Regions from separate parts of the Streptomyces sp. NPDC102258 genome, predicted to be linked through region 2. Evidence: riboswitches for the same ligand, from Rfam matches in the RefSeq annotation. Region 2 holds a riboswitch; the other holds the start of a gene.
The links. A riboswitch is a leader RNA that binds a small molecule or an ion and turns the genes downstream of it on or off. The one in region 2 is predicted to bind glycine.
Positions count from the first base shown of each region.

Region 1: another riboswitch for glycine. It lies ahead of gcvP (aminomethyl-transferring glycine dehydrogenase); the one in region 2 lies ahead of gcvT (glycine cleavage system aminomethyltransferase GcvT).

Region 1 covers NZ_JBVJLO010000002.1:8,054-13,464, reverse strand. The annotation lists gene gcvP (aminomethyl-transferring glycine dehydrogenase) at 1-2,430, opposite strand, end outside; glycine riboswitch at 2,628-2,726, opposite strand; gene ACZ6ZT_RS03220 (PRC-barrel domain-containing protein) at 2,848-3,204, shown strand; gene ACZ6ZT_RS03215 (DNA polymerase IV) at 3,201-4,634, opposite strand; gene ACZ6ZT_RS03210 (MerR family transcriptional regulator) at 4,691-5,329, opposite strand.
Region 2 covers NZ_JBVJLO010000004.1:72,129-77,539, forward strand. The annotation lists gene ACZ6ZT_RS08290 (enhanced serine sensitivity protein SseB) at 1-405, opposite strand, end outside; gene ACZ6ZT_RS08295 (AAA family ATPase) at 476-1,108, opposite strand; glycine riboswitch at 1,305-1,408, shown strand; gene gcvT (glycine cleavage system aminomethyltransferase GcvT) at 1,594-2,709, shown strand; gene gcvH (glycine cleavage system protein GcvH) at 2,822-3,205, shown strand; gene glyA (serine hydroxymethyltransferase) at 3,222-4,478, shown strand; gene ACZ6ZT_RS08315 (L-serine ammonia-lyase) at 4,760-5,411, shown strand, end outside.

The sequences.
Region 1 (5,411 bases), on a different contig from region 2:
GTTGCCCGGACCGGTGTAGAGCACCGGGTAGTGCGGCTCCAGGCGCTTGGCGATGTAGTTGGCGCCGAGCACCGCCACCTGGGTGGCGCGCTTGAGGCCCTCGCCGCCCATCAGGCGGACGTACGACCAGGAGATCGGCAGGATGCCGGCCGAACCCCAGGGGGCGGCCGAGATCGGGCCGACGCCCGTCTCCGGCCCGGCGGTCGGCTGGAGCGGGTGGTTCGGCAGGTACGGGGCCAGGTGCGCCCGGACACCGACCGGGCCGACGCCCGGGCCACCGCCGCCGTGCGGGATGCAGAAGGTCTTGTGCAGGTTCAGGTGCGAGACGTCGCCGCCGAAGTGACCCGGCTTGGCGAGGCCCACCAGCGCGTTCAGGTTGGCACCGTCGACGTAGACCTGGCCGCCGGCCTCGTGCACCTGGGCGCAGATGTCGGCGACGTGCTCCTCGAACACACCGTGCGTGGACGGGTACGTGATCATGAGCACGGCGAGCTGCTCGCGGTACTGCTCGATCTTGGCCCGCAGGTCGTCCGCGTCGACCTCGCCGTCGTCGGCGGTCTTGACGACGACGACCTTCATGCCGGCCATCACGGCGCTGGCCGCGTTGGTGCCGTGCGCGGAGGACGGGATGAGGCAGATGGTGCGCTGCTCGTCGCCGTTCGCCCGGTGGTAGGCGCGGACGGCCAGCAGGCCGGCCAGCTCACCCTGGGAGCCGGCGTTCGGCTGGATCGAGACCTTGTCGTATCCGGTGACTTCGCAGAGACGTTCCTCCAGCTCGGTGATGAGCGTGAGGTAGCCCTCCGCCTGCTCCACCGGGGCGAACGGGTGCAGCTGGCCGAACTCCGGCCAGGTCACCGGCTCCATCTCGGTGGTCGCGTTGAGCTTCATGGTGCAGGAGCCCAGCGGGATCATGCCGCGGTCCAGCGCGTAGTCCTTGTCCGAGAGCTTGCGCAGGTAGCGGAGCATCGCGGTCTCGGAGCGGTGCTGGTGGAAGACCGGGTGGGTCAGGTACGCGTCCGAGCGCAGCAGGCCCTCGGGCAGCGTGTCGGCGGTGACCTCGTCCAGGGCCTCGATGTCGGCGCTGACGCCGAAGGCGGCCCAGACGGCGTCGACGTCGGCGCGCAGGGTGGTCTCGTCACAGGCGACGGAGACGTGGTCGGCGTCCACCTGGAAGAGGTTGACGCCGTTCGCGCGGGCGGCGGCGGCGACCTCGGCGGCCCTGCCGGGCACCCGGGCGGTGACCGTGTCGAAGAAGGAGCCGTGCACCAGCTCGACCCCGCCGGCCGTCAGGCCCGCGGCGAGGAGGGCGGCGTAGCGGTGGGTGCGGCGGGCGATCGTGCGCAGCCCGTCCGGACCGTGGTAGACGGCGTACATGCCGGCCATGACGGCGAGCAGCACCTGCGCGGTACAGATGTTGCTGGTGGCCTTCTCGCGGCGGATGTGCTGCTCGCGGGTCTGCAGGGCCAGGCGGTACGCCTTGTTGCCGTCCGCGTCCACGGAGACGCCGACGAGGCGGCCGGGCAGCGAGCGGGCGTGCTGCTGCTGGACGGCCATGTAGCCGGCGTGCGGGCCGCCGAAGCCCATCGGGACGCCGAAGCGCTGCGTGGTGCCGACCGCGATGTCGGCGCCGAGCTCGCCCGGGGAGGTGAGCAGGGTCAGCGCGAGCAGGTCGGCGCAGACGGTGACGATGGCGCCGAGCCCGTGGGCCTGGTCGATGACGGGCTTGATCGCGCGCACGGCACCGGAGGCGCCCGGGTACTGCAGGAGCACGCCGAAGACGCCGCGCTCGGCGATCTCGGCCGGGATGCCCCCGGACAGGTCGGCGACGACGACCTCGACGCCGATCGGCTCGGCGCGGGTCTCGATCACGGCGATGGTCTGCGGCAGCGCGTCGGCGTCGATCAGGAAGACACCGCCCTTGACCTTGCCCACGCGCCGGGCCAGGGACATGGCCTCGGCGGCGGCGGTGCCCTCGTCCAGCAGGGAGGCACCGGAGGTCGGCAGGCCGGTCAGGTCGGCGACGACGGTCTGGAAGTTGAGCAGCGCCTCCAGGCGGCCCTGCGAGATCTCCGGCTGGTACGGGGTGTACGCCGTGTACCAGGCCGGGTTCTCCATGACGTTGCGCAGGATCACTGGCGGCGTGAAGGTGCCGTAGTAGCCCAGGCCGATCATCGGCGACAGCACCTGGTTGCGGTCCGCGAGCGACCGCAGCTCGGCCAGCACCTCGGCCTCGGTGCGCGCCTCGGGCAGGTTCAGCGCCTCGGCGGTCTTGATCACATCCGGTACCGCGGCGGCGGTGAGCTCGTCAAGGGAGCCGTAGCCCACATGGGCGAGCATCTTGGCCTGCGCCTCGGCGTCGGGGCCGATGTGACGCTGCTCGAAGGGGATGCCTCGCTCCAGCTGGGAGAGCGGAATGCGGTTGGCGGTCATGACGGAGGCCTCCTGGTCGTATGACCTGCGAGGGGCACCACGGCGCGGGCACCCGGACGGCCTCCCCCTCTGTCATCTCAACCTGAGAGCTTCACCGGGCCTCGCGGGGATCGCCCTTGAGATCCGGTTTTCACCGTCGGTGAGGAGAGGAACCGGTACTGCGTGCCCGGTACCCGCCCCTGCTTTCCAGAGTGGCCTCACCACGTGCGGTACGTATGCCTGAGAGATTCCGGGGAGGATTTGCTCCTTCGGCGCCTCCGTCGAGCTCATTCGGAGGACTCTCCCGCACAGGGTCAACAGCCGTCACCCAGCCTACCAGCGGGGATCTCGCGGCTCCCTCAAGTGGCCCCCTCTGCCTTTATGCACTTTTGTAGTGGTTACGGATGAGTTCCACCACTGCGACCGTACGGAGGGACCGTGCAGACCGACATCGATCCGCGCAGCCTGATCGGCCGCAAGGCGTTCGACCGCAACGGCGCCAAGATCGGCACCGTGGACGAGGTGTACCTCGACGACGCCACGGGCGTACCGGAGTGGGCCGCCGTCCGCACCGGCCTCTTCGGCCGGGACGCCTTCGTCCCCCTGGAGCCCAGCGAGGTGGTGGACGACACCCTGCGGGTGCCCTTCGAACGCTCCCTCATCAAGGACGCCCCCGATTTCGGCGTCGGTCGCCACCTCTCCCCCGAACAGGAGCTGCAGCTCTACCACCACTACGGCCTGGACGTCACCCTCCCCTCGGAGTTCCACCACCCGCCGCCGGAGAAGCGGCCCTAAGCCGTCTCCGCCGGCCGCCCCACCAGGGGCAGCGGGTCGGAGGCCTCCAGTTCGGGGTCGTCCAGCCGGAAGGTACGCACCCGCCCGGGCGGCGTGCCCGGCCCCTCGAACCGTACGGTGACCCGTCCGACCCCGCTGCCCTGCACCCAGCCGGGCCCGTACACCGCGTGCCGTACGTCGCTCCCCGCGGCCCAGTGCCGTACGGGAGCGGCGTCCGCCCCTGGCTCCCCCGGCGCCGCAAGAGCCTCCGGACCCCCGGCGCCCCCCTCGGCCCCGCCGGCCCCAACCGCCTCGTCCGGCGCGGCGGCCCCCTCCGGCACACCCTCCCCGGCCTCCCCGCCCGCGCCGGCCTCGGCGCCGAGCGCCTGGGCGAACAGGTCCTCCTGGGTGTAGTCAGCGAGCCCCGTCACGCCGACGCCCAGCAGCCGGACCCCGCCGGTGGTGTCCACGCCCTCCAGCAGCCGCGCCGCGGCCTCCCGCACCACCGAGGGGTCGTCGGTCGGCCCCCGCAGGGTCTCGGACCGGGTCAGCGTGGAGAAGTCGTAGCGGCGCACCTTCAGGACGATGGTCCGCCCCGAGTGCCCGGAGGCGCGCAGCCGCCCCACGCACCGGTCGGCGAGCCGCTGCACCTCCCCGCGGATCCGGACCCGGTCGTGCAGGTCCACGTCGAAGGTGTCCTCCACGGACACCGACTTCGCGTCCCGCTCGGCGACCACCGGCCGGTCGTCCAGCCCGAGCGCCATCCGGTACAGGCCGACCCCGTGGGCCCGCCCCACCATCCGCACCAGCTCGTCCTCGCCCGCCTCGGCCAGCTCCCCGACGGTGGTGATCCCGGCCCGCCGCAGGTGCTCCCCGGTGGCCGGCCCCACCCCGGGCAGCGTCCGTACCGACATCGGCGCGAGGAGTTCCCGTTCGGTGCCGGGTTCGATCAGCAGCAGCCCGTCCGGCTTGGCCTCCTCCGAGGCGACCTTGGCCAGCATCTTCGACCCGGCCAGCCCCACCGATCCGCTCAGCCCCGTCGCGGCCGTGATGTCCGCCCGCAGCCGCTCCCCCGCCGCGCGGGCGCTCGCCGCGTCGAAGGCCGTGCCCCCCGCCTCCAGATCCACGAAGGCCTCGTCCAGGCTGAGCGGCTCCACCAGCGGCGACAGCTCCCGCAGCAGGCCCATGACGGTCTCGCTGACCTCCCGGTAGAGGCTGAAGCGGGGGATCAGATAGGCGCCGTTCGGGCAGAGCCGGCGGGCCTGGGCGGTCGGCATCGCCGAATGCACCCCGAAGCGCCGGGCCTCGTACGAGGCGGTGGCCACCACCCCGCGCGGCCCGAGGCCCCCGACGATGACGGCCTTGCCCCGCAGGCTGGGCTTCGACGCCTGCTCGACCGAGGCGTAGAAGGCGTCCATGTCCAGGTGCATGATGGTCGGGGCGGCTCTCACCGCACCGATGCTGCCCTACGCCACTGACAACGCGGTGACGTGCGCCCGCGCGCCGGTCAGACGGCCCGGTTGCGGCGCGCGGCCAGCTCGTCGGCGGGGTTGTGGCCCACCAGGGTCTCCCCGGTGTCCACGCGCTCCCCGTGCAGCTGCGACAGGGCGTTCTCCACGTCCCGCCACACCACGCCCACGGCGATCCCGAACACGCCCTGGCCGCCCTCCAGCAGGCTCACGACCTGGTCCGGGGACGTGCACTCGTACACGGTCGCGCCGTCGCTCATCAGGGTCATCCGGCCGAGATCGGAAAAGCCCCGGTCGCGCAGGTGCTGGACTGCGGTGCGGATGTTCTGCAGTGCCACCCCGGTGTCCAGGAAGCGCTTGACGATCTTGAGGACGACCACGTCGCGGAAGCTGTAGAGCCGCTGCGTGCCGGACCCGTACGCGGCCCGCACGCTGGGCTCCACCAGCCCGGTCCGCGCCCAGTAGTCGAGCTGCCGGTAGGTGATCCCGGCGGCGGCGCACGCCGTCGGTCCCCGGTAGCCGACCTGCTCGGACGCCGGGGCCTCGTTCACCGGTCCGACCGGCGTCGACGCAGGCTGACGGTGCGCGGAACCCGCCGCGCCGCCGTGCAGCGCGTACGGCCCACCATCACTCCGTGCGGGGGTGCCCCCGGTCGTACCGTCGCCCGTGATCCTCACGCCGACCCTCCGTCCTTGACCTGCCCCCTCGAAGGTAGGCAGTGACCAGGGGTGCGTCAACGATCGCCACACTCGGCACGCC
Region 2 (5,411 bases):
GGTGGCGGGCCCGTCGAGCGGGGTCCGTCCGGCCCGGCACAGCTCCGCGACGGCTGCCGGGGGCAGCGGGACGCCGACGGCGCCCTCGGGGTTCACGGCGATGCCGAGCTGCGGGGGCAGGCCGCGGGCGAACTCGACGGCGGGGGCGACCGCGAAGTCCATGGCGGGTCCGGCGCAGAAGCGGAACTGGGCCTCGGAGCTGTAGACGGGGACGTAGGCCGCTTCGCCGATCAGCATCGTGGGCAGGTCGAGGGCGGCGTGCCCGGGGCCGCCGCCCTGCGGCAGCGGGACCCAGACCTGGCTGCGGCCGAGCACCTCCAGGATGCGCGGCCCGGCGTCCGGTGCGCCGAGGGCCGCCCCGAGGACCTGTTCCAACTCGTTCGCCGGCCAGCCGCTGCCCTGCATGTACCCCTGCTCTCCGTAAGGCTCCGCCCCGATGTCGCCCCGAGGCTACCGCCCCCTCGGCGGCCGTCCGTCAGGGGTGGAAGGCGATCCGGCTCACGGCGGCGGCCGAGCGGCGGTCGAGGAGCACGGCGGAGGCGCAGCCGGCCGGGAGCCGGCCCGCCTCGGCGTCGCGCAGCAGCCGGCCCACCGCGCCCCGGTGCCGGGCGAAGGCGTACGCGGAGACCCGCCGGCCCCGCGCGGCCTGCCCGGACAGGGCCTCCTCGGCGCTGGTGTCCAGCAGCAGCAGGTGCAGCGAGCGGCCCCGGCGGCGGGCGGCGGCGGCGAGCAGGCCGCGCACCCACACCTGGGTGCCGCAATCGTGGACGACGACGGAGGCCCCGGAGCGCAGCCGCCGCCAGAGCCCCCAGTAGTGCGCGGCCCGCACCAGCGGCCGGTACACGGCGTACGGCAGGGCCGCCGGCATCCGCCGCTCCCAGCGTTCGCGGACGTCCTGGGAGTCGACGCCGTCCTGCGCGGCGCGCTTGATCAGGGTGCTCTTGCCGCCGCCGGGCAGGCCGGACACCACCACGATGTCCCCGTCGCGGAACCCGAGCCGCCGCGGCCCGCACGCCGGGCCGCCGCGCAGGTCGCGCACCGGGGCCGCCGTACGCGGCCGGGGGCTGCGCTGGGCCGGGACCCCGCTCACGGTTCCCGTCGTCGTCAGCACTCCGAATCTCCGCACAGTGATCGTCTCCCCCCGATGCCGGACCGCCGGGACACCGATGCCCGCCGAGTGTAAAGAGACGGTAATCCCGGGGTCCCGGTTCCGGTCCGTCCGTTCTTCAGGGCCCCACTGCCCGCGCCCGAGCGGGCCGTGCAATGATGTGCGCCATCTGGACACCAACTGCATACCGGCCGCTTGAATCCGCGCGGGAGAGTCCCGGCACGCCGTGAGGCCGTGCCCGGGCGCCGAAGGAGCAAGTACCTCCCTTGAATCTCTCAGGCCCCGTACCGCGTGGATGAGGCAGATCTGAAAAGCGAGCCGCGAGATGTCCGTCCCCGACGGCCGCCGCGCGCTCCACCCAAGGTGCAAGCCCAGGGCGTCCCGTCCTTCACACGGGGAACTCTCGGCGAACCTCTCAGGTTCCGATGACAGATGGGGAGGATCGTCCTCGTCATGTCATGCCCTGGGACCCGGGAGCCACACCCATGAGCACTGCCCCCCGCCTGACCGCGCTCGACGCGCTGCACCGCTCGCTCGGTGCGACCATGACCGACTTCGCGGGCTGGGACATGCCGCTGCGCTACGCCAGTGAGCGCGACGAGCACAACGCCGTGCGCACCAGGGCCGGTCTCTTCGACCTGTCCCACATGGGCGAGATCACCCTGACCGGCCCCGAGGCCGTCAAGGTCCTGGACTACGCGCTGGTCGGCAACATCTCCACCGTCGGCGTCGGCCGCGCCCGCTACACGCACATCTGCCAGGAGGACGGCGGGATCCTGGACGACCTGATCGTCTACCGCCTGGGCGAGAGCGAGTTCATGGTCGTCGCCAACGCCTCGAACGCCCAGGTCGTGCTGGACGCGCTGACCGAGCGGGCCGCCGGCTTCGACGCCGAGGTCCGCGACGACCGCGACGCGTACGCGCTCATCGCCGTCCAGGGCCCCGAGTCCCCCGGCATCCTGAAGTCGCTGACCGACGCCGACCTGGACGGCCTGAAGTACTACGCGGGCCTGCCGGGCACCGTCGCGGGCGTGCCCGCGCTGATCGCGCGCACCGGCTACACCGGCGAGGACGGCTTCGAGCTGTTCGTCGCCCCCGAGCACGCCGTGGAGCTGTGGCAGGCGCTGACGAAGGCCGGCGAGGGCGTCGGCCTGGTCCCGGCCGGCCTGTCCTGCCGCGACACGCTGCGCCTGGAGGCGGGCATGCCGCTGTACGGACACGAGCTGACCACCTCGCTCACGCCCTTCGACGCGGGGCTGGGCCGGGTCGTGAAGTTCGAGAAGGAGGGCGACTTCGTCGGCCGCGCCGCGCTGGAGGCCGCCGCCGAGCGCGCCGCGACGAACCCGCCGCGCAAGCTGGTCGGCCTGATCGCCGAGGGCCGCCGCGTCCCGCGCGCCGGTTTCCCGGTCGTCGCCGGCGGCGAGGTCATCGGCGAGGTCACCTCGGGCGCCCCGTCCCCGACGCTGGGCAGGCCGATCGCCATGGCGTACGTGGACGCGGCGCACGCCGCGCCCGGCACCTCCGGCGTCGGCGTGGACATTCGCGGTACGCATGAGGCGTACGAGGTCGTGGCGCTGCCGTTCTACAAGCGGCAGAAGTAGTCACCACCGCCGTGCGCCCGGCCGTGCGGCGGTGTTCCGGCGCCCCGGCGCCCGTCTCGGCAGGCGAGACCACTGTTCACATCCACTCCCCCGCATCCAGGAGAATCAGGTCATGAGCAACCCCCAGCAGCTGCGTTTCAGCAAGGAGCACGAGTGGCTGTCGGCCGCCGTGGACGGCGTCGCGACGGTCGGCATCACGGAGTTCGCGGCCAACGCGCTCGGTGACGTCGTCTACGCCCAGCTCCCCGAGGTCGGCGACACGGTGACCGCGGGCGAGACCTGTGGTGAGCTGGAGTCGACCAAGTCCGTCAGCGACCTGTACTCCCCCGTCTCCGGTGAGGTCGTCGAGGCCAACCAGGACGTCGTGGACGACCCCTCGCTGGTGAACTCCGCTCCGTTCGAGGGCGGCTGGCTGTTCAAGGTGCGCGTCTCGGAGGAGCCGGGCGACCTGCTCTCCGCCGACGACTACGCCGCGTTCACCCACTCCGACAACTGATCCCCGGGGACTCCTGATGTCCGTACTGAACACTCCTCTCCACGAGCTCGACCCGGACGTCGCCGCCGCCGTCGACGCCGAGCTCGTGCGCCAGCAGTCCACCCTGGAAATGATCGCGTCGGAGAACTTCGCTCCGGTCGCCGTCATGGAGGCCCAGGGCTCGGTCCTGACCAACAAGTACGCCGAGGGCTACCCGGGCCGCCGTTACTACGGCGGCTGCGAGCACGTCGACGTGGTCGAGCAGATCGCGATCGACCGCGTCAAGGCGCTGTTCGGCGCCGAGGCCGCGAACGTCCAGCCGCACTCCGGTGCGCAGGCCAACGCCGCCGCGATGTTCGCGCTGCTGAAGCCGGGCGACACGATCATGGGCCTGAACCTGGCCCACGGCGGTCACCTGACCCACGGCATGAAGATCAACTTCTCCGGCAAGCTCTACAACGTGGTCCCGTACCACGTCGACGAGACCGGCGAGGTCGACATGGCCGAGGTCGAGCGCCTCGCCAAGGAGTCCAAGCCGCAGCTGATCGTCGCCGGCTGGTCCGCGTACCCGCGCCAGCTGGACTTCGCCGCCTTCCGCCGCATCGCGGACGAGGTCGGCGCGTACCTGATGGTGGACATGGCGCACTTCGCCGGCCTGGTGGCCGCCGGTCTGCACCCGAACCCGGTGCCGCACGCCCACGTCGTCACCACCACCACGCACAAGACCCTCGGCGGTCCGCGCGGCGGTGTCATCCTGTCGACGCAGGAGCTGGCCAAGAAGATCAACTCCGCGGTCTTCCCGGGCCAGCAGGGCGGCCCGCTGGAGCACGTGATCGCCGCCAAGGCCGTGTCCTTCAAGGTCGCCGCCTCGGAGGACTTCAAGGAGCGCCAGGTCCGCACCCTGGAGGGCGCGAAGATCCTCGCCGCCCGCCTGGTCCAGGACGACGTCAAGGCCGTGGGCGTGGACGTCCTCACCGGCGGCACCGACGTGCACCTGGTCCTGGTGGACCTGCGCAACTCCGAGCTGGACGGACAGCAGGCCGAGGACCGCCTCCACGAGGTCGGCATCACGGTCAACCGCAACGCCATCCCGAACGACCCGCGGCCGCCGATGGTCACCTCGGGTCTGCGGATCGGCACGCCGGCCCTGGCCACCCGCGGTTTCGACACCGAGGCCTTCACCGAGGTCGCCGAGATCATCGCGCAGGCGCTGAAGCCCGACTTCGACGCCGCGGACCTGAAGGCGCGCGTCTCCGCGCTCGCCGCGAAGTTCCCGCTGTACCCGTCGCTGTAACGGCCCAGCGGAAGGGCCCGGCCGTGTTCTCCACAGGGCCGGGCCCTTTTCGTGCCGCCACTCCGGTCGCCCGGCCGCCCCGGGCCGCCCGCCGGGGGCCCGGCACCGCCCGGGGCCGCACCCGCCCGGGCACCGGAACGCGAGCCGGCTCACGTCCGGCCGACCCGTCCACGAGCCGAAACGTTCATCTCCACGCGTTACGCTCGTCTGCCGGACAAAATCCGCAGATCCGCCATCCCTGCCCCCTCCCACCCACGAGCAGACAAGGGAGTCTCGCCACCGTGGCCATCTCCGTCTTCGACCTCTTCTCCATCGGCATCGGTCCCTCCTCCTCCCACACGGTCGGCCCGATGCGGGCGGCGCGCATGTTCGTGACCCGCCTGAAGAAGGAAGGCGTCCTCGCCCAGACGGCTTCCGTCCGCGCGGAGCTCTTCGGCTCGCTCGGCGCGACCGGCCACGGCCACGGCACCCCCAAGGCGGTCCTGCTGGGCCTGGAGGGCCACTCCCCCCGCACGGTGAACGTGGAGAACGCCGACGCCGAGGTGGAGCGGATCCGCCAGAGCGGCCGGCTGCGCCTGCTGGGCGCCGAGATAGGCCAGGCGCACGAGATCGCCTTCGACGAGCCGAGCCAGCTCATCCTGCACCGCCGCCGCTCCCTGCCCTACCACGCGAACGGCATGACGCTCTTCGCGTACGACGCGGCCGGCGCCCCGCTGCTGGAGAAGACGTACTACTCGGTCGGCGGCGGCTTCGTCGTGGACGAGGACGCGGTCGGCGAGGACCGGATCAAGCTCGACGACACCGAGCTGAAGTTCCCCTTCCGCAGCGGCGACGAGATGCTGCGCATGGCCCGCGAGAGCGGCCTGTCGATCTCCGCGATGATGCTGGAGAACGAGAAGGCCTGGCGCACGGAGGAGGAGATCCGCGAGGGCC